DNA from 3 places in the Pedobacter sp. 22226 genome. Region 1 is predicted to be linked to each of the others. Evidence: riboswitches for the same ligand, from Rfam matches in the RefSeq annotation. Region 1 holds a riboswitch; each other region holds the start of a gene.
What was found. Region 1 has a riboswitch for cobalamin ahead of metE (5-methyltetrahydropteroyltriglutamate--homocysteine S-methyltransferase). Riboswitches for the same ligand answer to the same signal wherever they lie in the genome.
Positions count from the first base shown of each region.

Region 2: another riboswitch for cobalamin. It lies ahead of ACTJKC_RS23315 (TonB-dependent receptor plug domain-containing protein); the one in region 1 lies ahead of metE (5-methyltetrahydropteroyltriglutamate--homocysteine S-methyltransferase).
Region 3: another riboswitch for cobalamin. It lies ahead of ACTJKC_RS19570 (TonB-dependent receptor plug domain-containing protein); the one in region 1 lies ahead of metE (5-methyltetrahydropteroyltriglutamate--homocysteine S-methyltransferase).

Region 1 is NZ_JBQEPB010000003.1:320,340-331,068, reverse strand. It holds gene mfd (transcription-repair coupling factor) at 1-183, shown strand, start outside; gene ACTJKC_RS08340 (DUF3820 family protein) at 186-404, shown strand; gene ACTJKC_RS08335 (DsbA family oxidoreductase) at 580-1,296, opposite strand; gene ACTJKC_RS08330 (M14 family metallopeptidase) at 1,392-4,088, opposite strand; cobalamin riboswitch at 4,712-4,916, shown strand; gene metE (5-methyltetrahydropteroyltriglutamate--homocysteine S-methyltransferase) at 5,112-7,445, shown strand; gene ACTJKC_RS08320 (acyl-CoA thioesterase) at 7,559-7,945, shown strand; gene ACTJKC_RS08315 (class I SAM-dependent methyltransferase) at 8,008-8,676, shown strand; gene ACTJKC_RS08310 (phosphatidate cytidylyltransferase) at 8,788-9,597, opposite strand; gene ACTJKC_RS08305 (putative signal transducing protein) at 9,645-9,851, opposite strand; gene ACTJKC_RS08300 (lysostaphin resistance A-like protein) at 9,832-10,729, opposite strand, start outside.
Region 2 is NZ_JBQEPB010000012.1:44,056-54,784, reverse strand. It holds gene ACTJKC_RS23320 (DUF308 domain-containing protein) at 1-479, opposite strand, end outside; cobalamin riboswitch at 1,601-1,793, shown strand; gene ACTJKC_RS23315 (TonB-dependent receptor plug domain-containing protein) at 1,892-3,760, shown strand; gene ACTJKC_RS23310 (DUF6580 family putative transport protein) at 3,801-4,391, shown strand; gene ACTJKC_RS23305 (ABC transporter substrate-binding protein) at 4,995-5,936, shown strand; gene ACTJKC_RS23300 (SIR2 family NAD-dependent protein deacylase) at 5,939-6,628, shown strand; gene ACTJKC_RS23295 (diphthine--ammonia ligase) at 6,618-7,343, shown strand; gene ACTJKC_RS23290 (YMGG-like glycine zipper-containing protein) at 7,475-7,981, shown strand; gene ACTJKC_RS23285 (Dabb family protein) at 8,076-8,405, shown strand; gene ACTJKC_RS23280 (hypothetical protein) at 9,426-9,677, opposite strand; gene ACTJKC_RS23275 (DUF3291 domain-containing protein) at 9,687-10,385, opposite strand; gene ACTJKC_RS23270 (GAF domain-containing protein) at 10,515-10,729, shown strand, end outside.
Region 3 is NZ_JBQEPB010000008.1:349,542-360,270, reverse strand. It holds gene ACTJKC_RS19575 (YncE family protein) at 1-964, opposite strand, end outside; gene ACTJKC_RS19570 (TonB-dependent receptor plug domain-containing protein) at 961-2,997, opposite strand; cobalamin riboswitch at 3,093-3,288, opposite strand; gene ACTJKC_RS19565 (serine hydrolase) at 3,372-4,616, shown strand; gene ACTJKC_RS19560 (sigma-54-dependent transcriptional regulator) at 4,722-6,125, shown strand; gene ACTJKC_RS19555 (chloride channel protein) at 6,917-8,707, opposite strand; gene ACTJKC_RS19550 (RluA family pseudouridine synthase) at 8,783-9,505, opposite strand; gene ACTJKC_RS19545 (response regulator transcription factor) at 9,846-10,535, opposite strand; gene ACTJKC_RS19540 (redoxin domain-containing protein) at 10,639-10,729, opposite strand, start outside.

The DNA of each region.
Region 1 (10,729 bases):
TATTTTTTAAGTGATAAGCAATCTGCCTATTTCGATTCGAATACATTCACCAAAATTTTAACTTTTGCGCAGAACCATCCAAGGATGTGCAACTTGAAAGAGGTAAAAAATACACTTAGAATTGCTTTCGACAATGTTAGTACTGTTGAAGAAGCAATCCAGACCTTAGAGCTTATTGATTAAAAATGTTAGATCCAACCCTGTTGCTCGATTTAGTGAAAATGCAAATGCCTTATGGAAAGTATAAAGGTTACCTGATCTGCAATATTCCTGAAAGTTATTTGCTGTGGTATAAAGACAAGGGTTTCCCAAAAGGTAAACTGGGCGATTTAATGGCCACGATGTTCGAAATACGGGTTAATGGATTGGAGTATTTGTTAACACCGCTGAAAAATCAGCGGTGATGCATTATCAAAGGAGTAGAACCTTTAAGATAGCGTCATTTCGAACGGAGTGCAACGAAGCCGAGAACCACGTAAGTGCTCAGCGAAGCTAAATCTATCTAGACAGATCTCTCTCCCGAATATTCGGGACGTTTCGGTGAGATAACGGTATTATTATAATCCTCGGGGAACAAATCTATATCTCACAGCCATTCTCATCACAAACCGCATCATCATTTTTATTTAATGAAGTAAGTGTGGTTTTAGGTTGGGCGGATTTCCATTCGGTAAAACTTTGGGTAAGCGCATCAGTAAAAGCCTGAACAGGCTGAGCACCAGAAACACCATATTTACGATCCATTACGAAATAAGGAACCCCTCTAATACCTAAATTCTGGCTTTCATAAATATCATAACGAACAGCTTCTGCAAATTCATCGCCCATTAAAACCGCTTCGGCTTCATCCTTATCCAAGCCAATTTCTACGGCAAGATCTACCAAAACATCGGTTTTGCCAATGTTTTTGCTGTTTACAAAATGAGCTTCAAACAATTTTTCTTCAGCTAAATCCTGAAGATTATGTTTTGCTGCCAAATGGATTAAACGATGCGCATTAAAAGTATTTGCAGGGATATTGGTATCAAAATCCAAAGTTAAACCGGCATTGGCAGCCATATCAACCACTTGTTTAGTCATTTGTTTAGCTTGCTCTATTGGCAATCCTTTACTTCTCGAAAGGTAATCATAAACCGTTTCGTTAGTGGTATTATGATACTCAGGATTGAGCTGAAAACTCTTCCAGTCGATTTCGATTTCGTTTTTGAAGGGCAATTTATCAATGGCCTGTTCAAAATGTCTTTTCCCGATATAGCAAAACGGACACATTACGTCCGACCAGATTTCTACTTTCATAACACAAAATTAAGGTGATTATAATTGGCTATGGTAAGAGCAAAGTAAAAAGCCGCTATCGTTCAGGATAGCGGCTCTCATTTACAAATACTTTATTACTTGTATAACTGATTAAATATCAGTTTAAAAGTACCATGAGTTTGCGCCCTGAAAGCTATTTCCGGTCCGAAAGCAAGCAACTTGCCTTTTCCAACCTTTGCTTCAAAGGCCGTTACCCCATCCTGCAGGTATGCCTGTCCCCAGGCCCAGCCGCTGCGCAATGGTGTTGCATTTTCAAACCACATTAAAGGTTTAATCTTGCCTGAAGCAATGGCATCTCCGGTCAGTTTAAAAACCGGGCTGTTGTCAAAATAAACATCGGCTTCTTTTTCCATTCCCCAGTTTGTTGGTAAAGCGGTATCTACACCTACATTTAACACACTTCCGGGAACGTAATATTTTTCGGCAGGCAATCTTTTTTCTTCACCGTTTATAATTTCAACCATTGCATTTCTTACCGGAAGATTTAAGTGATAAGCCAGGTTGGTACTGCTGCCTATGGTTACAATATTTCCCCCGGCTTCTAAAAATTTCTTTAATTCAGGGATCGATTTATCAGCGCTAATTCTTCCTAAACGGTTTCTGAATTCCTGGGGAATTTCGTCTGCCTTTGGCCCGAAAGAACGGTTTCCTCCACCTGCACCCTGCACCGATGGTATGGCGCCTCCCACAAAAACAATTACATCGTATTTAGATTTTAAATTTCCGGCATCAATATCCTGCGGATAAATTACTGTGGCATTGTAGTGGTACTGCTCCATTAAAAACCTAACCCAACCCGACGCCATCGAGCCTCCATAAGTATCCCAAAGGGCAATTCTGGCTGTAGATACCTTGATTTTATTTTTCGGAGCCGACGCCGTTTTTAATTTGATATTTGCTTTTTCCAATACTGATTTTCCTGCTGAAGAAACATAAAAATCGCCATTTTCGGAAGAACGATAGACCTCAACTTTGTTTTTCAATAAATCATTAATTGCGGTGTAAGAATCATTTTGTGCAGCGCTTAACACATAACCCGATCCATTTGGTAATTTATTTTCTGGTTTTAATAATTCTCCGTAAGGATTTTTCTCAAACGGACCTGAAAAATCGTCCAGAATGCGGTCAAATTTCACATCCATCAGGTATGCCAAAGTCCAGCCGGCGGCATCATAAGGCGGAATGGGTGCACCACCTTCGTATTTAAAATCATTTGGATGGTCTTGTGGTTCGAACATATCCAAAACATGCGGACGGAAAGCCTGATCGGTTTTTACCACATAACTTCCGGCCGGATAATTTTTACCCGCAACTGTAAATGAAGCTGTTGCTTTTTGAACCACAATTCCTGTTCTGATCAATGCATTTAAAAATTTAATGGCAGAATTAAAATCGGGCTGATCGGCACTTAAAATATAGCCGCGTGGATCCCGGTTTGCAGGCGCTTTCATCACCGTATCAAAAGCTTTCATGCTGATTTGCCTTCTTGGTCCAAAATCAGCATCACCACCAGCAACCGGAGCACCTTTTTCACCCTTAGCTGCATTGTTAATGGCTTCAATTTTCTTTGGAGAGAAAGACCAGGTATCTTTTTTACCTCGTTCAATCGAATTCCGGCCCATCTGGTAAATATTAAACAGCAACTCATCACGGTAACGCTGTGCATAACCTAAAACTGCGTAGTTTAAAGAAACTGAATAATCGATCGAGTTTTTAAAATACCATTTTCTGGGCGTAATCGGGTTTGGCGAATCGCCACTTGGCAATAAACGGGATGGAACCAATGGAATTTCAGATGGGGTAGGATTCCCGATAATTTCGGTCAACAGCCCAACCATATTGTGGAAATAGGTGGTAGTTCTCAGGCCTCCATTGTACCAGGTAGAATAAACCGACCCGCCACGCTGGGTATAACCTGGTTTGTTTTCTACGTTCATCCGGTTGTGCATGGCCGCACCTACAGCATCCAGGCTGGTTAATATTGTTGGGTCGAAAACATAATTAAATGGATCTCGGTAAGGCGGACCAGCCACAACCGTTCCGGCCGGACCAGCCTGATGGTGGTTGTACATGATCTGCGGAATCCATTCTACAAAAAGCTGACGGCCGATGTTTTGCGTTTCTTTGAGGTTTAGCATAAAGAAATCGCGGTTATTATCATGCCCGGCATATTTCTCATACAAAACAGGCAGTCCGGAAGTGGTTCTTTTCTTCGGATCTTTATCCCTCATGTACCAATTGCTTACCAATTCCTGCCCATCAGGGTTTGCGTGAGTAAACAAGATGATCACATTGTCTAAAATGCGCATGGTTTCGGCATCTTTTCTCGAAGCAAATTCATATACGGTTTCGATCAGTTGATGCGCGCCAACCACCTCATTTGCATGCAGGCCGCCATCAATCCACACTACTGCTTTACCTTCCTGAGCCAAAGCCTTGGCCTGCTCAGGGGTAATTTCGGCGTGTGCCAGCTGTTGCGAAATTTCTTTATAACGGTCTAATTTCTTCAGGTTTTCTGGTGAAGAAACAATCAGCATATATTGGCTTCTGCCTTCTTCGGTTTTACCGATATCAACCAGTTTAACACGATTAGAGCTTGTAGCAAGTTTTTTAAAATAGGCTTCTGTTTGGGTGTAATTGGCCAGTTGATAATCGTCGCCGATATCAAAACCGAAATGAGATTTTGGCGTGGGTACCTCCTGCGCCGGCACTGCATCACTATTTACCATTAAAAAAGCAATGCAGAGCCCTTTAAAGTAGTTTTTTATCATAATAAGGAGTTTAGTTGGTAATCAAATATAATAGAGAATCTGATCCAAAAACAGCTTGCTGTAAATTTGTTACAAGTGATTCCATAAACATTATTAACCACAGATAAAAAAGATGTACATAGATATAGGTGTTTATGCCAGTTCATCTAATTTATTATGTAACGCGTCGTTGAAATATTTTAAGGCACTATGCTGGCTTACTTTGAAAAAACGAACAGGTTATACCGAAGAACGTCGTCAATCCCAAGAGCGGGAAATCAAAAAACAGATGCAGGACAGAACCCATTAGCACAACCAAACCTTAACGCAGTGGTTTTGTGTTCAGATCTGCAAAAACATTCAATTAGCATCCAACTAACAAAACAAAGTGCCGTTGTTTTTTTGATGAGGGAGAAGTCGTGTGGAGGCTCTTTGTTGGATTGACGAAGCGCTTTGAGTACTTTGGCGATCTAAAGTACCATGCCTCCGCGGCATAGAGCGGAAAAATATTTACTATAATACGTCCACATGATCTCTAACTAAGGAGCATTTGTATAAAGGCGGTAAAATCAATGCTTACAAAAATACCTTAATCTTTAAATCCTAATCCATACATTTGCGTTGATGTAAGTTCTTAACTTTATTTTTCATCAACCGATACAGGTTCCCGGAATTACACCCGGGATTAATAGGGAATCGTGTGCAAATCACGAGCTGTCGCGCAACTGTAAATTCTGTCTTTTACTAAAAAGACAACGGTCTTATCATTCATGCCACTGTGCCGTTCGGTATGGGAAGGCGATAAGATCGGGAATAAGTCAGGAGACCTGCCTATATTGAATTGACGGTACTTTCGCGTTATAAAGTAATTGGTCAGGTCTGATTGTACACGATAAAATTAAAATTTTATAGGCTTGCTTTAAGCTTTTGGCTGATGAGTAGGCAGGCTGTGCCATAACCTTTCCTTTTAATTTTTAACATCTAGTATTACAAAATATTGCTTGAGGGCTTTTAAACGATTTATTTACTTAATCTTTAAAAGAGATGCTAACGCAAAATCTGGGCTATCCGCGAATAGGTAGTCAACGGGAATTAAAGAAAATCTGCGAAAATTACTGGGCAGATAAAACGGGGTACAAAAATGTACTTCAGGTGGGCAAAAACATTCGCCACGAAAACTGGAAACTTCAAAAAGAAGCCGGCATTGATGTAATTCCATCAAACGATTTTTCTTTTTACGATCATGTACTCGATCATTCCTTAACTTTTGGGGCCATCCCGAAAAGGTATAACGAAGTGATCCTGAAAAAAGGGAACGAAGAGCTTGATCTCTATTTCGCCATGGCAAGGGGTTACCAAAAAGAAGGATTGGATGTGGTGGCAATGGAAATGACCAAATGGTTTGATACCAATTACCATTATATTGTGCCGGAGTTTTATAAAGACCAGCCTTTTAAACTTTTCTCAACCAAAATTATCGATGAATTTTACGAGGCTAAACAATTGGGCATTACCACCAAACCTGTTCTAATTGGTCCGGTTTCCTATCTTTTATTGGGTAAGGAAAAAGAAGCTGGCTTTGAAAAGATAGACCTGATTAAAAATCTGCTTCCGGTTTATATCGAGATTTTATCACGTTTAAATGCGCTGGATGTAGAATACGTTCAATTTGATGAGCCGTTTTTGACTTTAGATTTAACCGAAAAAGATAAAAAAGCTTACGAGCATGTTTATAAAGAAATCAGAAAAGCTTTCCCGAGGTTAAAGATTGTTTTAGCGACTTATTTCGAAGGTTTGGGCAATAATTTAGCTTTAACAACGTCATTGCCTGTAGATGTTTTACATATCGACCTGGTACGTGCAGAAGATCAGTTAAATGATGTTTTAGCTTCGTTAAAAGAGGACACCATCCTTTCATTAGGTCTGGTAGACGGAAGAAACATCTGGAAAAATGATTTTGAAAAATCCCTTTCTATCATCAATCAGGCAGTAGAAAAAAGAGGCTTGGCTAAAGTATGGATTGCACCATCTTGTTCATTAATCCACTCACCGGTTGATTTAGACAACGAAACCAACGAGAAAAACCTGTCGGCAGAAATTAAACAGTGGCTGGCTTATGCAAAGCAAAAAATTGCCGAGGTAGCTACCTTAAAAAAACTGATCACCAACGAAAGCCCTGCATCTACCCTGCAAAAACTCGAAGAAAATAAAATTGCAATCAGTAACCGTAAAGTTTCTAAAATCATTCATAATCCTGCTGTAAAAGCGCGTGTTTCAGCACTAAAAGAGCAGGACGCTGAACGTTTAAGTCCGTTTTCGGCCAGAAAAATAAAACAACAGGAACTTAATTTGCCAAATTACGCTACAACCACTATCGGATCGTTTCCGCAAACGGCAGAAGTAAGAAGCTGGCGGGCAAAACTTAAAAACGGAAGTTTAACTGTTGAAGAATATGATAATTTAATTGCCCAGGAAACCGAAAAAGCGGTAAAATGGCAGGAAGAAATCGACCTTGATGTACTGGTACATGGAGAGTTTGAGCGTAACGACATGGTTGAGTATTTCGGTGAGCAACTGGATGGTTTCGCTTTTTCTAAAAATGGATGGGTACAAAGCTATGGCTCGCGATGTGTAAAACCACCTATCATTTTTGGTGATGTTTCGCGCCCTGAACCTATGACGGTGAAGTGGACGGCTTATGCGCAATCACTTACCTCAAAATACATGAAAGGCATGTTAACCGGCCCGGTTACCATTTTACAGTGGTCGTTTGTGCGTAATGATCAGCCACGTTCCGAAACCTGTACACAAATTGCATTGGCCATCCGTGATGAGGTTTGTGATCTGGAAAATGCCGGTATTAAAATTATCCAGATTGATGAACCGGCCATTAGAGAGGGTTTACCTTTGCGCAAGGCAGATTGGCAAAACTACCTGAACTGGGCAGTTAAAGCCTTTAAAATTTCGGCCAGTGGCGTGAAAGACGATACCCAGATCCATACGCACATGTGCTACTCCGAATTTAACGATATCATTCAGAATATTGCCGATATGGACGCAGATGTGATCACCATCGAAACTTCTCGTTCGCAGATGGAACTATTGGATGCTTTTGCCGATTTTAAATATCCAAACGAAATCGGTCCCGGTGTGTACGATATTCATTCGCCAAGGGTGCCAAAGCGGGAAGAAATGGTTCAGTTACTTAAAAAAGCAAAAGCCGTTATTCCTTCAGAACAACTTTGGGTAAACCCTGATTGTGGCTTAAAAACCCGCGGATGGGACGAAACCAAAAAAGCATTGATCGAAATGGTAGAAGCTGCAAAAGAGATGCGTAAAGCAGAAAACGTGCTATCAGCAGATCTTCAGGCAAATTAATTTGCCTCATTTTTGCTAAAAAAGCTAATCGTTTTCTTTCAAGCAAATCCTTACTTTGACAACTTTCTGATTAGAAAGTTGTCAAAGCTTTTTACTCCTCATATATTTACCCCATGACCTTAGAAGAAAGAATAGAAAACTCTAAAACCAGCATTTTTAAAGCCGTTTTCCCAAATACAACCAATCATTACGATACGCTTTTTGGTGGTACCGCCATGCATTTAATGGACGAGGTTGCCTTTATTACCGCAACCCGTTTTAGCCGTCAGATTATGGTAACGGTAAGCAGCGATCGGATCGATTTTAAAAAACCGATTCCCGCAGGAACTATTGTAGAACTGATTGGAAAGGTTAACCATGTTGGAAATACCAGTTTAAAGGTTAACGTAGAAATTTATATCGAGCAGATGTATGCCGAAGGAAGGGAGCTGGCCGTACATGGTGATTTTACTTTTGTGGCCATCGATGAGAACAAAAAACCGGTACAGGTAATCAAATAATTTTATAAGCTCTAAGCAAAACGAGGTAAAAATCATCAGGTTTAATTCTTTAAATTTGATTTATGAGCCATCAACATTCGGAAGAAGATTTAAAAAATATTGCCAAGCAGCTAAGCTGTCCTGAAGGCGAACACGGCATTAAAACAGGGGAGATGATGCATGCCAGTAATATTGGGATGACGACCTCGGCTATTGATGCATTGAATCTTCAAAACAATGATTTCGTTTTAGAAATTGGTCATGGTAATGGTATGCACATTGCCCGATTATTATCAAAAGCAGAAAAGCTGAGCTATTATGGAGCTGATATTTCAGAAACCATTATTGCAGAAGCTAAGAAAATCAATCAGGAGTTTATTGATAATGGAGTTGTTCAGTTCACTTTAACCGATGGCAATAAGTTACCGTTCGAAAATGGTCTGTTCAATAAAATTTTTACTGTAAATACCATTTATTTTTGGGAAAACCCCGGTGCATATCTCTCTGAAATTAAGCGGACTTTAAAGCCAAACGGTATTTTGTCCTTATGCTTTGCCGATAAAAGTTTTATGCAAAATCTTCCTTTTACACCGTACGGCTTTATCCTTTATGAAGTAGAAAAAGTAAAAGAATTATTGAAAAATGCTGACTTTACAATTAAAAATATCCTTAACAAAACCGAACAGGTAAAAAGCAAAACAGGGGAACAGATAGAGAGAGAATATCACATTGTTGTTGCCTCTGCCGAATAGATTTCATAAAAAGTATAGTCCTCGTTTGTAAAGAGGGTTAGTGAGAATAGTGATTGCATCGCTAACAGCACGACTGCACTATACATATTAACCTCATTTCTTTGTGGTTACTTAATACAAAATCAGATACAAATATGCATAAACCACTGGTGCAGCCAATAACAAGCCATCAAAACGATCCAGCAAACCGCCATGTCCAGGCAACAAACCACCACTATCTTTCGTATCCAGGCTCCGTTTAAGCATCGATTCTACCAGATCGCCTAGTGTACCAAAGCTTGCAATTAATACCGCCATGCCCGCCCAAACCCAGGCAGGACTTTCGGTAAATAAAAAAGATAAACCAAAAGCAACTAAAACACTTGTAAACATTCCACCAAAAAAGCCTTCCCAGCTTTTCTTTGGCGAATGGCGTTCAAACAGTTTGCTTTTACCATACTTTACACCAAAAAGATAGGCACCCGTATCATTTGCCCAAAGCATCAGCAAAAAAGCCAGCGGAAAATGAAAATTATATTCGTTCCAGTTTTTTAAAAATCCTAAAGCATGAAAAAAACAGAAAGGAATAGTTACATAAACAAAACCAACAAAGGTGTAAGAGATATTGGCAAATGGAATTTTGTTTTTCTTATACAGTTCCGTAATAAAAACCGAAAAAATCAAAGGAATACAAAGCAACAGGTATTTCACATCATACTTTAAGTAATGCAAACCTGCAGCCATCAAAAAAATTAAAGATCCCGCAACCAAACCAATATTTCGGTGTGGCCTGATCCCAGAATTTTTAATCAGTTTATAAAACTCAAATAAAGATAAAACACTTAAAATAAGATAGAATATGGAAAATGTATAACTCCCTAAAAAGATAGAGCCAAGCATTACTATGGTAAAAAAGAAAGCGGTTATTGCCCTGGTTTTCATGCTAAAAATGTAAGATGGGAGATGTAAAATGGACGATGTTTAACACGTTATTCAATTTCATTTTCAACGATGTATTCTATGGCTTTATCAAAATCGACCTTGTTTACCAAAACATTTATTTCGCCAATATTATATGCCGAGAGCTGTTTATTTATCGTTACCGCCGGGATACCGGCTTCTGTTAATCCCTGTTTTAATACCTCGGCCGCAAAGGCATCGCTGGTGGTATATACTTTAACCCAATTTTCGCTCACGTGTTGCGCTATCTTTAAAAAATTTAAACAAAGCTATGGTAATTATTGCACTAATTAAATAGCCATACCAAGGAAAACCGATCGGTTCATCTGCTTTATCGAGTGGCATGTGGTGTTTTTGCATGTAAAATGCTGCACAAACTGCATAAGCATTATTTATAAAATGGGCCAGCATGGCATACCAGATGCTTCCGCTGTAATAATATAAATAACCAAAACCTGCACCCAGGAGCATACGCGGTATAAAACCATAAAACTGGACGTGTATGGCACTAAAAATAATAGCAGCACTCCAAATGGCCACATGATGATTGCCCAACATTTTTTGTAACGAGCCTTGCAGCCCGGCCCTGAAAAATAATTCTTCGCCAATTGCAGGTAATACGGCGATCATCATCAGGTTAACCACAAAATCCCAGTTACTCCTCACCGTAATCAATTGTATGGTCATTTTCATGGCTTCCTGTTCCTTCATTTTCATCCAGTTTTCCAGTCCCTTTAAAAACTCCGGCAACACCATTTTTTGATTTAAAACTGCTACCCATTCCATTACGGGCATGCTCACCACCATGATGGCAAAAACTAAAACAAAAGGAAGAAATGTAGGCTTTTTAAAACCATAAAAAGTATCCGGTTTTTGTCCTTCAGTGTAGGCTAAAACGATAGGAGGTAAAATAAACATCCCTATCGAACTCGAAATCTGGATTATTTTTAAAGCTGTAATAAACTTTGGATCGCCATTCATAATTGACCCGAATTCACCAAATATAGAGGTGCCATAAACCATTGCAACCACAATAAAGCCTAATAATGTGCATATTACCGCACCGGCTGCCCAGTAAACGCAAAGTAAAAATATTTGTAAAAGTGGGTGACTG
Region 2 (10,729 bases), on a different contig from region 1:
GTTATGCCCTGGTTTGGTTGATGCGCCATGGCTATAAAAGCGCCGCCAGCCAGCATGGATTGTGCACCGCTGATCATCATCGGCCATTGTCCGCCAAATTGTTTACGCCTGCGCAACCCCAAAATCAACTGGATTAATCCCGTTAATATGGCCCATACACCAAATACAATTAATGCTTCGGGAATGCCCTTTTGCAGGGCCAGTGTTACCCCTGCAGTTGTTGCAATACTGATTAAAGCATTAACATATTGTGGTGTTTTATTGGCAGCAGGTGGATTTGCCTGAATATCAAAATAGGTGGCAAGGGCATCCCATGCCGGGTAAATGATAAATAAAACAGTTGCGATGCCGGTATTGGTTTTGGCCAGAGCGCTTACCAATACTACCCAAAGGATAGAAAAGCCTGCACGTATAAAATATAATCGTTGTAATGAACGGGCCGTTTGCATGGTTTGGCCGGGTTGATTTGTAGTTGTCATGATGTATTGCTTTTAATTTCTGAATCAAAGATCATATTTATTGCCTTGCCGAATTTTCACTTAAGTTAAAAAGCAAAAAATCTCTGTATTAACCTGTGCATCTGTGGCTAAAATTAAGATAAACTGATCATTTTGGAGCGCAGTTACAGTGCTGGTCGGTACCGGTAGTCCCGCTTTCCTTCCTGCCCCGATGAAAAATCGGGGGCATCCATCCAATCGGGGCTGTGAACTATGGTTTGTGCATTAAAGAAAAACATTAATTCGAAAATTTCCTGTGTTAATCTGTGGCTAAATATTAAGTAGTTAAAAAGCAAAAAATGTCCGTGTTAACCTGTGCATCTGTGGCTAAAATTAAGATAAACTGATCATTTTGGAGCGCAGTTACAGTGCTGGTCGGTACCGGTAGTCCCGCTTTCCTTCCTGCCCCGATGAAAAATCGGGGGCATCCATCCAATCGGGGCTGTGAACTATGGTTTGTGCATTAAAGAAAAACATTAATTCGAAAATTTCCTGTTAATTTGTGCATCTGTGGCTAAATATTAGGTAGTTAAAAAGCAAAAAAATGTCCGTGTTAACCTGTGCATCTGTGGCTAAAATCAAGATAAACTGATCATTTTGGAGTGCAGTTACAGTGCTGGTCGGTACCGGTAGTCCCGCTTTCCTTACTGCCCCGATGAAAAATCGGGGGCATCCATCCAATCGGGGCTAAGAACTATGGTTTGTGTCATTAAAAGCGACCGTTGTAAATAAACCTGATAGAGCAGGTTAGCCCGGACACCGATTCTTCATCGGGGGAGGACTAACAGCGATAGCAGGGCTGCTACCCCCCATAAAACACTGACATTCGTTTCCAAAAAATAATGCTATAACTATACCTTTTAAAAAATGCACCACTGTTAAATGCGGTAGCTTATATAAAATCTCCGTGTTCATCCGTGCATCTGTGGCTGAAAAAATTAAATAGTTTGATAGGTAAAACGTCTTAATGAAAACTGTACATACATTAATAAAAAATCTGGTGCTTTAATAATTCATTATCCAGGTTAAGAAATAATAGTATATTACAATACCTTAATTGTCTTTCAATTCCATCTTCGCTCATTGTTTTCCGCTCTTTTTACTACCTTTGCGCTGCTTTTGGTTCCCGATGTAAGATCTGGATTAAAAGGGAATACAGTGTAAATCTGTAACTGTCCCGCAGCTGTAAGCTCTGTAACGTTTTTCTATTCATAAGTCACTGCCCAATTAACTACTGGGCGGGAAGACAGAAAACCGGGAGTAAGTCAGAAGACCTGCCTTTAGCGTTTAATTTCATAGCTTTCGGGGATTGAAGCTAGGATTGAGATATTAACGTTGTTCGTATTTTCATTTCCTTTTCTAATCTGTTGGCTGTGGGCAAAACTCACAATCAAATGAACAAAAAAAGTATGCTAACTGTAGCAGGGCTTGGGCTCGCACAGTTAATGATTAGCCAGCTGGCTAATGCTCAAAACCAGGACAGTTTACAACTGAAAGATGTTGTAATTTCTGCAACTAAAAACGATCAGAAACAATCGCAAACCGGTAAAGTGGTTACCATCATCAGTCGCGAAGTATTGGAGCGCAGTAATGGTAAATCATTGCCAGAACTGATCAGTGAGCAGGCGGGAATTATTGTTGCAGGATCGAGCAGTAACCCGGGTTTAAACAAATCGGTATTTTTCAGGGGTGCCGGAAGTGCCTACGCAGTGGTTTTAATTGATGGCATTGTGCAAAACGATCCATCAGGGAACGGAGGTGCGTTTGATTTAAGGTTGATTTCTATCGATCAGATTGACCATATCGAAATTTTAAGGGGCGGTCAGTCTACCATTTACGGTTCTGATGCCGTTGCAGGGGTAATCAATATCATCACCAAGAAAGGCGGGCCTAAAGGCAATACCATTTATGGTGTGGCCAGTGCAGGCAGTTACGAAACTTACAAAGGAACCATTGGCTTAAATGGCGGAGTTGAAGGTTTTTCGTATAACATTAACTATACCCATGCCAAAACCGATGGAATTTCTGAAGCAGCAACGCCGGTTGGCAGCACAGCCACATTTGATAAAGATGGCTTTAAAACGGACGCCTTAAATGCGAATTTCGGGATCAAACTGGATAATCATTTCTCTGTAAATCCGTTTGTACGTTACTATTATGGTAATTATAAATTCGATGGGGGTGCCTTTACTGATGCAAACAATTATTCGATTTTGAAAAACTTTGCTGCGGGTACCAATGCCAGATACGAATTTGCCACCGGTAAAGTAACCTTAAATTACAGTTTCGAAAATACAAGAAACGATGCGCACAGCCAGTATCCAAGTATTAACGAAGGCCGCGTATCCTTACTGGATTTATTTTACAACCAGAAATTAGGTAACAAGCTCGATTTATTAGTGGGTATCGATAACCGTGTAATGAAATTATCATCTGCAACAAACAAACCGGAAACCAACATTTTCGCGGCCTACGGATCATTATTTTTACACGATTTAAGCATCTTTAACCTCGAAGTTGGCGGACGTTACAATAAACACGAACAATATGGCGAAAACTATACTTACTCAGTTACCCCAAGCATCAATATCATTAAAGAAATAAAATTATTCGGAACGGTTTCAACAGCATTTAAAGTTCCTACGCTAAACATGCTTTTTGGTCAGTTTGGTGCCAACCTCGGTTTAAAACCTGAGAAATCTCAGAATTACGAAGCAGGTGTAAACTTTAGCTTTGCTGATGATAAATTTAGTTTACGCATTGCGGGTTATAAACGCGATTTAACTGATGCCATTCTTTATGCTTATCCTAACGGATATATTAACCAGGTGAGTCAGAAAACCAAAGGTTTCGAAGTTGAGCCGGCGGTAAAATTCAGCGTGTTTAACATTAATGGATACTATGCTTATGTAGAAGGTAATGAGTTCAACTTTGTTGATAATGCTGTAGCCGACTATCTTTTCCGCAGACCAAAACATACTTTCGGCATCACTGCAGGTGCACAGGCTACCCGCAATTTATATGTGAGTGCCAATTTCCGTTATTTTGGCAAACGTACCGATGGTAATTTTACCACCTACACGGTTGATAACTTACCTGCTTATAAATTGTTAAATGCTTATGCAGAATATGCTTTAGCTAAGAAACGCGTAAAGCTGTTTTTCGATGCTAAGAACATCCTTAATGAAAAATACAATGAGATTATTGGGTACAATAGCTTAGGTTTCAACTTTAATACCGGTGTAATTTTTAATATACACTAATAAAATTTAACTTTGCAGTATAAATAATAACCAAAATAAAATGTCTCATTTAAAATTTAATCCACGCACTTTAATTTTGTTGCTGATGATTCTGGCCATAACGGCTTTCCGTTTGCTGGTTACCTTCAACTCTGATGAATTAAAGTTTGCCAATTTCTCATCAATAGGAGCAGTAGCTTTATTTGGTGGTGCATATTTTAAAGATCATCTTAAAGCTTTTGCCTTTCCGATATTGAGCTTGTTTTTAAGCGATTTTATTTTATCAATCACCATTTTCAGTAAATACAGCAGCGGTTTTTTATATGAAGGCTGGTACTGGACTTATATTGCCTTTGCATTAATGGTATTAGTAGGCAGGGTATTGCTTAAAAAAGTAAACGTGGTGAATTTATTGGCTTCAACACTGGCAATTGTTTTAATCCACTGGATTGTGAGCGACATCGGTGTTTGGTTTAAAAATCCGGCCTATACGCAAGATTTAGCTGGTTTTTGGGCATGTTTGGTAAAAGCAATTCCATTCGAGATCAGATTTTTAGAAGGAACCGTAATTTACGGCGCATTGCTTTTCGGCGCTTTCGAAATTTTAAAAGCGAAATACCCGGTATTAAAACTGCAAACACAGAAATTATAGTTATTATCCCTAGCTTGGTAAGCACCAATTGAACAAAAATAAATAGAAATCCTCTTTTGATTAAATTCAGAAGGGGATTTTTTAGATATTATTTTTAGAAATATTTTTTGGCATCATGCTAAACCTGCTTCAACAACCCACAATCTTTACCGAAGAACGCCGTCAATCCCAAGGGCCGGGAAAATCAAAAAAACAGATGTATTTCAGGCAAACTGGCAGTTCCAAACCTAAAACGCAGTGGTTTTGTGTTCATAAACGATGATTTAATTTCAAAAACAAAATATTGAACACAAAACAAAGTGCCGCTGTTTTTTTGATGTGTATGGGATTGAGTAAAAGGCCCCTTGCTGGATTGACTAAGCATTTATTCAGTTTTCTTTATAGTTTCATAGGCCTGAATGAGCTCCGCTAAAGCTTCAGGTTTGCATACTTTTGATGCATCAAAAGTTTGATGCCCCGCGGCATAGAGCGGTAAAAGAATTCGAATTACCTTGGCAGCATACCAACCCGAATAAAAATTAACAAGAAATCCTCTTTTGATTAAATTCAGAAGGGGATTTTTTTTATCTTCGATAGCTAATTACCTTTTACATCTTCCATCAAATGAAAGTCGTTTCCTTTTTACCAGCCGCAACTAAAATGATCTACGATATGGGCCTGCAGGAGTACCTGCATGGTGTAACCTTCGAATGCCCTAAAGAAGCTGCCAATCAGCCAAAGGTTGTTCGTTGCATATTAGAGGGTAAAAACTATTCCAGTATCGAAATCGACCGGATATTCTCAGCTTCCAAAGCACAGGGCAAAAGTTTGTACTGGGTGGATGATGCACTTCTGGAAAGCATTTCGCCCGATGTCGTTTTCACACAGGATATCTGCGAGGTTTGTAATATCGACACCGTTTGCACCGAAACTGCCGTAATGAAGCTGAGCAAACAACCAACTTTGGTTCCTTTGTCGCCCAATAACCTTCAGGATGTTTTTGAATGTGCCATCACCATTGCCAAAGCTTTAGGCAAAGAAGAAGTAGCTTTAAATTATCTGGCTGGCTTACAAAAGAAAACCGATTATATTTTAGATCAGTTGAGGGCAAACCGTGCACCTTTAAAACGCATCATGCTGATGGAATGGATCGAACCCATTTATAACTGTGGCCATTGGATTCCCTTTCAGATTGCTGCTGCAGGTGGCGTAGATATGTTGTCTAATCCTGCCGGAGATTCAGTTGTTACCCAATGGGATAAAATCTTGAAATACAATCCCCAAGTTTTAGTAATTGCACCTTGTGGATTCGACAAGGACAGAAGCATGGAAGAAATGGAGCTGTTAACCTCAAAACCTGGCTGGGAAAATCTCGAAGCCGTCAAAAACAATCAGGTTTACATTGCAGATTTCGATATGTTTACCCAACCAAGTGTGGGTACTTTGGTAGAAGGCATTGAAGCTTTAGCCTGTATGTTTCATCCTGACATTTTTAAAGCCGATGAGAATATTGCTAAAAAATTCATCAGCTACAGTCAATCCGTAGTTTCAGTTAAATCAGTTTAATTATGATGAAGCTGGTTGTTTTAACAGGAGCGGGGATCAGTGCCGAAAGTGGGTTAAAAACATTTAGGGATGCCGACGGATTATGGGAAGGTTATAACGTGTACGATGTGGCTACGCCCGAAGCCTGGGAAAAAGATCCCGAACTGGTTCAGCAGTTTTATAACGAAAGAAGAAAGCAGGTTTTGGATGCACAGCCCAATCGGGCACACCAATTGCTGGCTGATCTCGAAAAAGATTTTGACGTTGAAATCATTACCCAGAACATTGATGATCTGCACGAAAGGGCAGGTTCTGCTAAAGTTACCCATCTTCATGGCGTAATTACCAAATCCCAGTCCGATTTAAGGTCGGATTTAACTTACCCCATTAAAGGTTCAGAAATTAAAATGGGCGAATTATGCGAACTGGGTTCTCAGCTCAGACCTCACGTAGTATGGTTCGGCGAAGCCGTGCCAATGATTGAAGTTGCTGCCAGAATTTGTAAACAGGCCGATATATTTGTGTTGATTGGTACCTCTTTGGCTGTTTATCCCGCTGCCGGCTTAATCGATTTTGTACCATCTGTGGTAGATAAATACATCATTGATCCGCGGATTCCTGATGTTAAACGTTATAAAAATGTGATCAACATCGAGAAAAATGCTGTAGAAGGAGTGGCCGAGCTTAAAGCAATCTTATCCAATGCCCGATAAAAAGATTTGTATTTTTAACTGGAGTGGAGGTAAAGACAGCACTTTAGCGCTCCACTATGCCCTGCAGGATCCAACGATCGAAATTCGCTACCTGGTTACTACTGTTACCGAAAAATATAACCGAGTTTCCATGCACGGTGTTAGGGAGTCATTATTAGTCAAACAGGCCGAAAGCATTGGCATCCCATTGTATCAGATCCGCCTTGGCGAAATGCCAGACATGGAAACTTATGATAGTACCATGAAAACGCATCTGTCTGAATTTAAAGAAGAAGGCATAACCCATTCCATTTTTGGCGATATCTTTTTAGAAGATCTCCGTTTATACCGCGAAAATAAACTGGCTGAAATCGGCCTTCAGGCAATTTTTCCTTTATGGCAAAAAGATACAAAGAAACTGATCAGCGAATTCTTAAACCTGCGCTATAAAACCATCATAGTTTGCACACAACAAAATCTGGAAAGCATTTGTGGAAAAGTAATCAGCCATGATTTAATCAATAATCTTCCTGCAGATATCGATCCCTGTGGCGAAAACGGAGAGTTTCATACTTTCGCCTTTGAAGGCCCGATTTTCAGGAATAAAATACCATTCACCATCGGAGAGCGTGTATTCCGTACCTATAATGCACCGGCCAAAATTACTTCAGATGATGATTCACCTTGTTCATCCACAGCACTTTCCGGTTTCTGGTATAATGATTTATTGCCATAATTTTTCATTTTCAAAACATTTTGGCATCATTTTTTCTTTACTACATATAATTAACTAAATCACACATCCGAAATGAAACCTGTTTAGCGAGGTTAGGTAGCTGAACAAGCGTCATGTAAAAATTAAATGTTATGAAAAAGATATTGGTAGTAATCGCATTAAGTTCATCTGTTTTGTTTGCTTGTAACAATAAAGCAAAAGAAGAAGCAGCATTAAAACAACAACAGGCAGAAAAACAGCTGGCTATTAAAGCTGTGAAAGACAGTTTAAGATTGGATAGCTTTAATAAAGCTGCAGCTGCTAAAGTAGAGCAGGAAAAAGAAGCTAAACATCAGGCAGAATTAGCAGCCGCCAGAAGAGCAGGAGCAGCATCATCTAGATCTTACGCAAGCTCTGGTTCAGGTGGTAGTTCAAGTGCTGCTTATGGTGGTACGCAGCCAACTGCTAAGAAAAAAGGCTGGAGTGATGCTGCAAAAGGTGCAGTAATTGGTGGTGTTGGTGGAGCAGTAGGTGGCGCGCTAATCGATAAGAAAAAAGGTAGAGGTGCCATTATTGGTGGATTAGTTGGAGCCGGTGGCGGTTATTTAATCGGTAGAGGCGAAGACAGAAAATCTGGTCGTGTGCAACCTAAAAACTAATTAAGTTAAACATATATTTAAGGTCCCGGTTTATACCGGGACTTTTTTTATGCCTGATAAAAAAGGTTTAATATATTAGTGAAAAAAAGATCCCATGACAGAAACTGCAGATAAAGGCCAGATTCAACACTTTGTAATGTTCTGGTTAAAACCACAGCTTACCAAAACTGAAATTTCAGATTTTGCAAACTTTTTCGAAAGCCTGAAGCCGATTAAATATATTAAAACATTAAGTTATGGTTTAGCGGCAAATACACCCGTACGTCCGGTTACCGATAATTCATTTACCTATTCACTTACCATTACTTTCGCCAATATAGCCGATCATAATGCCTACCAGGAAGATAAGACACATTTAGATGCGGTAGAAAAGTTCTCTAAAAACTGGTACAGGGTAGTGGTTCACGATACCGTGATTTCATAACCTTATTCCGTCATTTCGACTCCTTTCCGAAATCCGTCATTTCGACCGTAGCGGAGAAATCTATACTAAGTTAAGTTTCGATAACAGATCACTCCCGACTTGACGTATGAACTATGCTTCAGTCGAGATGACGTTTGAATTTGAGTATTGCTACAGAGAAAGCTGTTTCTCCTTGCCCAATCTTCTCGCGATCCGTCATTTCGACCGGAGTGGAGAAAATCTATGTTACGTTGTAAAAAACAAATTACGTCACCATGAACTTGTTCAGGGTCTCTTTATATTTAACCACAGATGCGCACAGATAAACACAGATTTATTTTTGCACATTTAATTTTTCTGTCATCCTTAGCGCAGCACGGAATCCTCCTGCGTTCCGTCATTTCGACCGTAGTGGAGAAATCTATATCAAGTAACTTTAAGAATAGATCTCTCCCTGCCGATTGAGCGTTGCTACAGAAAAGCTTTTTCTCATTGCCCAATCTTCTCGCGTTCCATCATTTCGACCGGAGTAGAGAAAATCTATGTTACGTTGTAAAAAACAAATTACGTTACCATGAACTTGTTCAGGGTCTCTTTATATTTAACCACAGATGCGCACAGATAAACACAGATTTATTTTTGCGCATTTTTCTTTTTCTGTCATCCTGAGCGCAGCGAAGGATCTTCCATTTAAGGTAATTCTCAGAAGTAAAAAGGCTTACGATAAAATTGCTTCACGTAGTGACATTCCCATGTTTCTGTTCGCATTGACAATTAAAGCTTTGTTGCCTGCACCTCGCTAACCAATACACAAATGACTAATAAACTAATAAACCTCCCATTTATTTGGTAAAATCGACACTCAAAATTTTATTTTGTTTAAGTGTTTAAATATCATTATATCAAATACTTAAGATTATTATGTTAAATTAATACTATTAATGATGGTTATTTTTAGTTCAGAAATACCGATAAAAAGCAGAATATAATTTTGTTTTATTGGTTAATTAAATGAATATCAGTTAGTTAAATTGCTAATATCTAATATTGGTGCCTGTTATATGCTGCTGTGAAATCTGCACGCATCACCTTAAACCTTGCAATAACCGTTTGGATAAATTCTTCATCCAGAATTTCGAATACATCATTTACCCCACCTCCGCTCAGGTCGAGTTCGGCTAATTTGTAACTCTGCTCAAAAGTGCCCTGTTCAAACTTAATGATGAATTTCTGGTTCATTGAAAAAATGGTAATCTTACATTCCGGATGTGGAAGTTCTGCTACTACTCTCATATTGTATATTTATTCGTTTGTATTATTGATTGAAATGCCATTTAATGTTCCCCAGCTCTCTACGATTTCGAAGCGGGCAAATAGTTCCTCACTGTACCATTTACGCTCTCTGGTAAGTTTAATCACATCAGCGTGATCAAAAGATTTATAAGCATAAGCTTTCATGCTTTCTGCATTTTCCCAGATGGAAAACGTAGCCTGGTCAAAAAACGGATTTTCACCAATTCCGGCTGAAAGGATAAAGCCAGGGGCACTTCGCATGGCAACAGCAGCTCTTTTAATGTTCTGCCTGAATTCCTTGAGCTTGTTAAATCTGATTGCAGCCCTGGTAATCACTGCGATTTTCCCGGTATGGATTTGATTTGAATTTATAACTTTAAATGGTTCTTTTTTAGACCATAAGCCATGGCTTGATAAAGGATTTAATAAGATGGTAAAGCTTTCGGTTCCAAATAAACTGAACCACTTCATCACAAATGAATTTTGATGGAAAGCGTCATAATCATTTCGGTTATTCCAGGTGGTTAATACGGCCCAATGCTTATAATCCGGAGCCTGATCTACCTGTGCATCCTTTCCGCTTCCCATTAATTTCCAGAATCTGCAGCGCTTATTTAATCCTAATGGAATCCTTAGAATCGCCATTCCCACAAAAGCAAAAGGAATGGTAATGTCCCGGAATTTGGTAATGGTTAAAGCTACAATCATAAAATAAGGGTTTATGTGCCAAAACTAAGAATTTTAAACATAGCTTATCTTTCAAATTTTCGTCATTAAAATCAAAGCATCTGTACATCTCATAAATCATGATTAACTTTGGTTTACAGAAAAAAGAAAATGGCAGAAGATTTAATTATTACCAGAGATACCTCCAAAGAAGAACAATACAAATCCATCATTCCTCAGATTGAAGCTTTGTTATATGGCGAAACAGATTTTATTGCCAACCTGGCCAACGTTGCTGCAGCGCTTAAAGAGCAGTTTGGCTGGTTTTGGGTAGGTTTTTACCTGGTTAAACAGGATGAATTAGTACTTGGACCATTTCAGGGCCC
Region 3 (10,729 bases), on a different contig from region 1:
TATTCTTTTCGGTACCATCCATAATAAATTTGCGGTCCGTCAATGTTTCATCTTTTACATTAATCATCGAATAAGTAATGGTATTTTTCTGTTCGATATAATTCCATTCGGTGGCGTAGATGTAAGCATAATCATCATCTATGGCCAAATTGCTTGCAGCAATGTTAAATACCTTTTTAATCTGGTCGGTTTGGGTATCAATTACAAAAAGTCTTGAAGGGATAGTATAATAATCACCACGCGAAGTAATATACAAATCGCCATAGCGATCGGCTTTAATCCGGTGAAGGTTAATGGCAACTTCAATCCGTTTAATTTCTTTAAAACCAGGCAAATCGATCACGGAAACGGTATGCTCATAATCAGGCGGACTATAACCACCAGAATTGGCCACATATAATTTGTCACCAATAATGGCCATCTCTTCCGGCTGCCTGCCCACCTCAACAGTGCGGTTTACCTTTAAAGCCGTTGTGTCTATTTCGGCTACAATACCATTTGGCGCTTTAGGATCGCCAACTTTGCCTAAATAAGCACTTACATAAGCTTTTCCGTTATTAAAGGTTACGTACCGGCAATTGGTGATGTTGATCTGACCGATTTTTTTACCGGTCTTCACATCTAAAACTTCTACTTTATTGGAAACGTTAACCACCACGTAAAGCTTGCTGCCATAACGGCCAATATCATTGCCCACATCGCCTAAACCTTTGGTAACTTCAGGATTTACCTGGTTGTACAGGTTGCGGGTGTAAATGCCATTTACCAGATCAAGGTAATCTAACGAGGCTTTATTCATGTTCATATTGCCTTCGTTAACCAGGTAGAAACCTTTAATGGCTGATGTTGGCTCTGGCTCAACCCTGGTAATTTCAGATGGCAAAGGCTTCGGGTCTTTCCTGCAGCAAGTGGTAGTTGCCGCCAGAAAAGCCAAAATGCATATCGAAAATTTTAGCTGCCTCATAACTTATAATTTAAGGTTAACCTGTAGTTTCTGCCGGGCATAGGGAAATTCGGAATGATATCAAATTGCTGATTAAGCAGGTTATTTACTTCGCCATTAATGTTTAAGCTTCCCTTTTTCAGTTTAAATTCATAACCAATTGCAGCATCATGGGTGTACCATGGTTCCATATAGTTTTCTATAATATTTGCTTTTTGGTTATAACGAAACCCGGTGTAAATGAAACTATAGTTTGCCCGCCACTGGTGATAATCAAGCCTCGTTAAAAAAGAACCGCTGTTTTGTGGTATGTAAGGAATCTGGTCTTGATATTGATCTTCAGATTTTGAAGTAATATCTACCGCTCTTTGATAGGTATAATTAATGGCAAGATTTACCATCAGATCGGTAAAAGGCTCAAATGCAGTTTTTGCGTTAATTTCTAAACCACGGATATCCACCAGACCAATGTTGTACATAATCCAGCGGTATAAGTTTGCGCCTGGTTGTGCTACGATTTTGTCTTTTACGCGGTTATAATAAACATCAGATTGAATATCGATAAAATTAAATTTCTGGTTTTTAAAGTTTTTGAAATAGGTTACGCCAACATCATATTGCTTGGCGTATTCAGGTCTTAATAAAGTATTACCGATGAAAGTATAGTAAAGGTCGTTAAACGTTGGCATCCGGAAAATGCCTTTGTAAAAAGCGCGGATTCTGATGTCCTTATCCTTGAGCAGTTTCCATGAAAGCATTACCGTTGGACTAAAAACCTGTTTATCACCTGCTGAAGAATAAACTTTTACCCGGTCGGTTACAGTAGTGCTTAATACACTCGCCCTTACATTAAGCTGATTTAGTGTTAACGACGAACTTAAAACATTTAAAAAGGTATTTCTGGTGGGATAAGCAAACCTGTAAATATTGGCATCCAATGTCTGATAAGTATAATCGGATGCATAAGCAGCCTCCCATATCGAATTGATTTTATATTTGCCGGAAATGGAAAAGTAAGCTTCCTGTTCTTTAAAACGGTTATCTAAAAGGCCTGTAGTGGTTACAAAATCAGGATCAAGATAACGCTGATAAGCATAACTGTATTTTCCATTAACAAGAATGCTTAGTTTAGCCGAAAGTTGCTTTTCTACACCTCCCTGAACAAAAAAATCACGGTCCCAGATTCTTTGTGTAAAATCGAACCTGTTGGATACAATTGCACCCGGCAGGCCCCTCTCTGATAAAAAAGAGTAAGCCTGTGCCTGCCATTTTCCATTTTTAAATTTACCAAAAAGTGCTGCCTGCAAGCGAAAGCGTTCTACATCGGCATTATTTCTTACCGCAGTGGTATCGTACACGCCATTAGTCGATCTGAATTTGTATTTTCCATTGGCATATATATATTCGGTATTGATACTGGCGTTTAAGCGATCATTAACCTTATACTGATAAACCAAGGTTGGATTAATGAGACCAAAAGATCCGCCTTTTAAGCCCAATTCTAATTGTTCATGCTGATTTTTTTCAAATTCAGGCACCCTGGTTTTTAAGTAGATGCTGCTGGCAGAGGCGTAAGCCCTGGCGGGCAGAAGTAATTCAGGCTTTTGTCCACTGTATAAGGAGATTTCTTCAAGGTTGTTTAATGAGAACTTACCTAAATCTACCTGGCCATTTTGTGCATTTCCAACCTGAATCCCATCCAAAAAAACAGCAGTATGGTTGGTACCTAAACTGCGTACATTAACGGTTTTTAGTCCCCCAATGCCACCATAATCTTTTAACTGCAAGCCAGAAAAATAACGGAGGGCATCGGCAACCGAAAGACTGTTCATCCTTTTAAGGTCTTCTCCTGATAATATCTGAAGCGGTGTAGGCGATTTACTCTGCTCAGTTAACCGATATTCCCTGATCCGGATTTCCTTAAGCTGCGTGCTTTTCTTCGTGCTGTCTGTTTGCGCCCAGGTATTTAAGGGCAATAAAAATCCTGTCCACAGAATAGAAGAATATATAAAAAACCGCATTGTGCCCGCATAGGCAGAATGTTTTTGTGTCATTTTGATTGTGAGTTTAACCCACAGCCAACAGATGGAAAAGAAATGAAATACGATTACGTAAGTACATCACCCCTTAGCTTCAATCCCCGAAAGCTATGAAATATAATGCTAAGGCAGGTCTTCTGACTTACTCCCGGGTTTCCGGCCTTCCCATCCCGACAAATCGGAACAGTGGCAGATTGATTGGAAATCCGTTAAGGAGCTTACAGCTGCGGGACAGTTACAGATTTACACTGTATTCCCTTTTAATTCCGGGTGTAAAGCCGGAAACCAAAAGCGCTGCAAAGGTAATAAAATTAAGCAACATGTAAAATGGATGATGGAAAACAGTCTTTCTAACAGAAAAAGCTAAATTAGGAATCAAATTTTCAACCATGAAAAGGATTTTAACTGTTATATTATCGTTCATTAGCCTGTCTGTTATGGCACAAACTGATACCGTCTTCTTAAAGAAATTACTGGAGAGTAAGCCCGAACTTTTTTCGGCCATACTCAACCATCCCGATCATAACCAGGTACAAATCCTTTATACTCAGGTAAACCGCGATGCAAAGAATAAACCGGCGTTTAAAACCTTCAGTTATAATTTAGATCCGCACCATTATTTTTACCCTGCAAGTACGGTTAAACTTGCCGCCGTAATTTTTGCATTGGAAAAGGTAAATCGTTTAAAAAGTACAGGACTAACTACCAAAAGCATCATGATTACCGATAGTGCCTATAAAGGACAAACTAAAGTTTTAAAAGATACCAGTGCAGAAAGCGGCCACCCTTCTATTGAGCATTATATCAAAAAAATCCTGCTTACCAGCGATAATGATGCCTTTAACCGTTTATTCGAATTTATCGGTCGTGCCGAAATTAACGAAAAGCTAAAAGCAAACGGATTGAATGACAGCCGGATTTTAAACCGTTTGGCCATTGGCGATGCCGGCGAATCAGCCAGAAATACCAATCCGGTTAAATTTTATAACGGCGATAAATTGGTGTATGATCAAGCCGCTCAGTATGATCCAAAGGAATATGAGCTGCAGTTAACCAATCTGGTGATGGGCAAAGGTTATCTGGACAGCACCGATAAACTTGTAAACAAACCTTTCAGTTTGGCCGGAAAAAATGCTTTTGCCATTAACGATCAGCAAAAACTGATGCAGAAACTGATTTTTCCGGAAGTTTTCCCGGTTAAAGAAAGATTTAACCTGACTCCGGAAGATTATAAGTTAATTTACACCTACATGAGCAAGTATCCAACGGAAAGCGATTTTCCTAAATACGATCCGAAAGCGTTTTGGGCTACTTATGCAAAAATGCTTTATTATGGTCGTGAGCAGGAAACGCCAGATCCAGATATCAGGATTTTTAATAAATATGGCGACAGTTATGGTTACATCATCGACAACTCCTATTTCGTTGATTTTAAAAATGGAATTGAATATTTTCTCACAGCAGTGGTACAAAGCAATGAAGACGGTATTTTCAATGATAATAAATACGAATATGATACGGTTTGTTTCCCTTTTATGAAAAACCTGGGCAGAACGATTCATGATCTGGAATTAAAAAGAAACAAAAAGTACAAACCAGATCTGAGTAAATTCAAAATCGATTATAATCATTAAAACCTTTCTCCTACTTAATGGTTTATAGCCTATAAATTGTATAAAAAACTATACATTAATTAAAAAATAATATATTCGCATCTGAAATAAAAGAATACATCTCTAATGGCTAAACTATTAATAATTGACGATGAGCGTGCGATAAGGAGTACCTTACGCGAAATTCTGGAATACGAAAATTACGATGTTGAAGATACTGATAATGGTATCGATGGCCTCGAAATGATCAAAAAAGGAAATTTCGACCTGGTACTTTGCGATATCAAGATGAATAAAATGGACGGGATGGAAGTGCTGGAACAGGCACAAATTATCAAACCCGATCTGCCTTTTATTATGATATCTGGTCATGGAACAGTTGAAACCGCCATTGAGGCCAGTAAAAAGGGAGCTTTCGACTTTATTTCGAAACCACCTGATTTAAACCGCTTACTCATCACCGTACGCAACGGTTTAGACCGTGGAAATTTAGTTACCGAAACCAAGGTTTTAAAACGTAAGGCCAGTAAAACCCGCGAAATTTTAGGCGAATCAGAAAGTATTTCTAAAATTAAAGAAACCATTGAGCGTGTGGCACCAACCGAAGCCCGCGTATTAATTACCGGTGCAAATGGTAGTGGTAAGGAACTGGTAGCCCGCTGGTTACACGAAAAATCCAACCGCGCCGATAGTCCGTTAATTGAGGTAAACTGTGCTGCAATTCCTTCTGAATTAATTGAAAGTGAACTGTTTGGTCACGAAAAAGGTTCATTTACCTCTGCTGTTAAACAGCGTATTGGTAAGTTTGAACTTGCAAATGGTGGCACCTTATTTCTGGATGAAATTGGCGATATGAGCTTATCCGCCCAGGCAAAAGTTCTACGGGCGTTGCAAGAACATAAAATCTCACGTGTAGGGGGCGAAAAAGAAATTGAAGTAAATGTTCGTGTTTTAGCGGCAACGAATAAAGATTTATTAAAAGAAATTGAAGACGGTAATTTCCGTATGGACTTGTACCATCGCTTAAACGTAATCAATATCCACGTTCCGCATTTAACAGAACGTACCGACGATATTCCGGTAATTGCGCAGAACTTTTTAGAAAGCATTTGCAGTGATTATGGCATGCCGGTAAAGAAAATAAATGATGGTGGTATGGCCGCACTACAAGCTTTACCATGGACAGGTAATGTGCGTGAGCTTCACAATATGATTGAGCGTTTGATTATTTTAAGTGATAAGGTAATTACCGAAAATGATGTGCGAGCATTTGCCAACCCGGGCGGTGGAACCAATATCGGTGCTGCCACAAGCGCACAGATTGCGGGCGCCGGAGGTTCAGCCTTAACTTCATCATTTGATTCATTTAACAATTTCCAGGATTATAAAGACCATGCTGAACGTGAGTTTATCAAATTCAAACTGGAAAAAAATAACTGGAATGTATCAAAAACCGCAGACGAGATTGATATTCAAAGAAGTCACTTATATAGTAAAATTGAGAAATTTGGCCTGAAAAGAGCTGAATAGTTTAATAAATTAAAAAGTTTAAAGGTTGGAATGTTTGAAGGTTATCTTGGAACATTCCAACATTACAACTTACAACTTTAAAACATTAAACATCAAAACAACACGCAGGCCGTCATTTCGACTGTAGCGAAGCGAAATGGAAAAATCTGTAAAAGCTATCTATCAGTAGATTTATCCACTACGGTAGAAATGACAATCATGCAGGATTTTAAGGTTCTCCGGGCAACATCCCAACTTTAAAACATTAAACATTACAACATCAAAACAACAGGAAAGTCGTCATTTCGATTGAAGCGCAGCGAAATGGAGAAATCTATAAAAGCTATCTATCCGTAGATTTATCCACTACGGTATAAATGATGATCATGCGGGATTTTAAGTTTCTCCTGCTAACATTCCAACTTTAAAACATTAAACATTTCAGGATCAAAACAACAGGCAAGTCGTCATTTCGACTGTAGCGCAGCGAAATGGAGAAATCTATAAAAGCTATCTATCCGTAGATTTCTTCACTACGGTAGAAATGACAATCATGCGGGATTTTAAGGTTCTCCGGGCAACATCCCAACTTTAAAACATTAAACATTACAACATCAAAACAACAGGAAAGTCGTCATTTCGACTGTAGCGCAGCGAAATGGAGAAATCTGTAATAGCTATCTATCCGTAGATTTCTTCACTACGGTAGAAATGACAATCATGCGGGATTTTAAGGTTCTCCGGCTAACATTCCAACTTTAAAACATTCCAACATTACAACCCATCTTAACATTGCAACATTAAAACCTCTCTCAACCCATATAATCATTTTGCCTCATCAGCAATGCCCTGTATTTATTAAAAATAGCTGTTTTAGACACAAAACCTAAATATTGATTTTGTGCAGTAAGCACTGGTAAAATCCACACATTATCCTGCTCCATTTTCTCCAGTACCAGTTTCAGGTCATCATTTTCTGCAATCGTATTCGGTGCGGCCTGCACTAAATGAGAAGCCAGTAGATTTTCTTTGTCCGGATGATTGATCATCTTATTAAACAACTCTTCAATATAAATAATACCTTTAAAATCACCCAGTTCATCAGTAACTGCGCAGATATTTTTATGCGATTGCAGAATTTCATTCATCTTAACTGAAATCTGATCGTTCATCTGCAATTGCGGATAACTTTTCTCGATCAGGTATTTCAGCTTCATCTGGTTTAAAACCGTCGTATCCTTGTCCTCGTGTGATAACAATTCTCCCTTATCGGCAAGTGCTTTAGTATAAATAGAGTGTTTTTGTGAGCTGCGGTTAATGGCGTAAGAAATTGCTGTGGTAATCATCAGCGGAACCATCAGGATATATCCTCCGGTAATTTCGGCGATAAGAAATATTCCCGTCAATGGTGCATGCATAATAGAACCTAAGGCGGCAGCCATCCCAGCTACAATAAAATTAGAAACATTCAGCTGTGCAATACCAGATAGATTTACTACATAAGCAAAGATAAACCCGATTAAACCACCCATAATCAAACTTGGAGCAAACGTTCCGCCGTTACCGCCAGCTCCTAAAGTAACCAGTGTGGCGATCGATTTCATAAAAATGGTAACCACTGTAAATAAAACAACCAAAGCCGGGATGGTGTTGTAATCGGCAAAAATACTGTTATTGATCACAGTGTGATAATCACCTTTTAATAACCCTTTTATCGTAATATACCCCTCACCATAAAGTGTTGGAAATAAAAATACCAATGCACCGAGCATCAAACCACCTACAATTACTTTGGTGTAAGGATGTTTTATTTTATAAAATAATCCTTTAACTGCATAATTGGCTTTGGTAAAATAAATGGAAAATAAACCAATAAAACAGGCCAAAATTACATAATAGAACAAGGCGTTTACCTTCCACCCTTCTGTAACCAGAAAGAAAAGTTGTTGCGTGTAAAATAACCTGGCTACCACAGCTGCTGTTGCCGCAGAAAGTAATAAAGGAATAAATGCGGGAATGGTAAACTCTGGCAATAAAATCTCGATGGCAAAAACAATCCCCGCCACCGGACTATTAAAAGCACCTGCAATACCTGCTGCCGCTCCACAAGCTACCAGCATGGTAATTTCGCGATACGATAAGCCTAACAAACGGCCAAGATTGGATCCAATTGCTGATCCGCTGGTTACAATGGGTGCCTCTAAACCGGTAGAACCGCCAAAACCAACTGTAACGGCTGCCGTGATGATTTGCGAGTAAATATTGTGTGCCTCAACCTTACTCGATTTTTTTGAAATGGCATAAAGCAGCGGCGTTAAACCCGTTTCGAATTTCGTTCTGCGGATAAAATATTTGATGTACAAGACCGTCAGAAAAATACCGATCATCGGAAAAATAAAATACAGATAATATTTGTATTTCCAGTGCCAGTCTGACTGAAGAAATTCTTCGATGTGGTGGGTTAAACTTTTTAAAACGGCTGCCGCCAATCCGGCCAAAATCCCGACAATTACGGCCAGGATAATTAAGAAATTACGGTTTGATATTTTAGATTTCCGGTATTGGTTAACCCTATCAAGGTAATTTACAAATCTGATGTACATTCTATTGTTTTTTAAATAGAGGGCGATGCCCAAAAGTAACAAAAACAAAAGGAGAAGCCAATTTAAAGGCCTCTTTTATGCATCAAATTTATCCAGTAATTTTATTAATGTTGCAAAATCTTTAGGGTATGGAGCATCGATTACAATATCCTGATCATTTAATCCTTTAAAAACCAGATGACGGGCGTGTAAAGCAAAACGTTTCATAATGGGTTGTTCCTCTTCACCTTTGGTTAATTTATAACCTCTTTTGATTGAAGAAAGAAAAACAGGTTTTCCTTTGTACATATCGTCGCCCACGATAGCCGCTCTTTGCGTAGCCAAGTGGATCCGGATCTGGTGCATTCTACCCGTAATTGGCTTACATTCTACCAAGGTATAATGTTTGTAGTATTTTAAAGAGTTGAATATCGTTTCTGCCCTTTTACCTTCAGCCCTATCGATGGTTACATTTTTATTGCCATCGTTTAAGATAGGCAGGTCGACCGTTAAATCGTCAAAAATAACATGCCCATCTACCACGGCATGATAGGTTTTATTCACCTTTCTTCTTTCGAACTGCATAGAAGCATGACGGTAACCTTCAGGGTTTTTCGCAATAATTAAAGCACCAGAAGTTTCTTTATCCAAACGGTGGCAAACCTGTGCATCATCGCTATATTGTTTGGCCAGGCGCAAAACGTTGGTTTCCCCCGATCCGCCACGTTCATCGAGCGAGGCTAAAAACGGAGGTTTATTGATCACAATAAAATCGTTGTCTTCGAAAAGAATAAGGTCTTTAAAATTAGGAAACTTCAAACTGTGTGTAATTAATGAAGCGCAAAAATACGATTTTATTTTTATTGGTTGAGGAATTAACCACAGATAAAAAGGATAAACAGATATGGAAAGAGGAAGATCGGCGATAGCATGATGGTCTTACCTTGTGTGTCGTCTTCCTGGCGCATTTTGTCATTCTGAACGCAGTGAAGAATCTCCAGGACATAGAATGTGTTATAAAATAAAAGCAGAGGTATTTAGCAGCAGAGCTAAAATGTAAGAGATTCTTCGTACCTCAGAATGACAGCATAAAAAAAACACAGATTAAGCATCAGAAAAAATCTGTGTTAATCTGTGTCTATCTGTGGTGAAAAATTATTTAAGAAAGCTCAAACTTATAACCCACTCCTTTTACAGTAGATACATAAGTTTCGCCTAATTTTTCCCTTAATTTACGGATGTGTACATCAATAGTCCTGTTGGTTACCACTACAGAATCTTCCCAGATATTTTTAAGGATCGATTCTCTCGTGTAAACTTTTCCTGGTTTAGAAGCCAATAAGTATAACAGTTCAAATTCTTTTTTAGCCAATACTACCTTGTTACCCCCCTGAAAAACCAGGTAAGCTTCACGGTCGATTACCAAATCCCCGATTTCAAGCTTGTTTTCAGATACCTCTTCTGTTCCCGTATTTCTTCTCAAAATCGCATTAATGCGGCTCACCAAAGCGCGTGATTTAATCGGTTTTGCAATATAATCATCGGCACCAACATTAAAACCTGCGATTTCAGAATATTCTTCACTTCTGGCGGTTAAGAAAACCATAAAAGTGTTTTTAAATTCAGGTATTGCACGCATTAAACGGCAAGCCTCAATCCCATCCATTTTAGGCATCATAATATCCAGGATAATTAAATCCGGATGAACCTTTTTCGCAACAGTAATTCCTTCCTGGCCATTGGTCGCTGTGAAAACCTGATAACCTTCTTTCTTTAGGTTATATTCAATAAGTTCCAGAATATCTGGTTCATCATCAACAATTAATATTTTCTGACCTGCGTTGTTCATAGTTAAATATTTGTTACGAAAGTAGTATCTATGATGCAATATTTAGTTAAGTCTAAGTTAAGAAATTGTTAATTACTTAAATTAGTTTAACATGGAATTTGTTTTAACGTAACGTTTTGGCTAAAAATGCTTCCAGTTCGTCGCCACGCAGGTTTTTAGCCACAATTTTTCCAGCTGGATCAACAAGGTAAGAG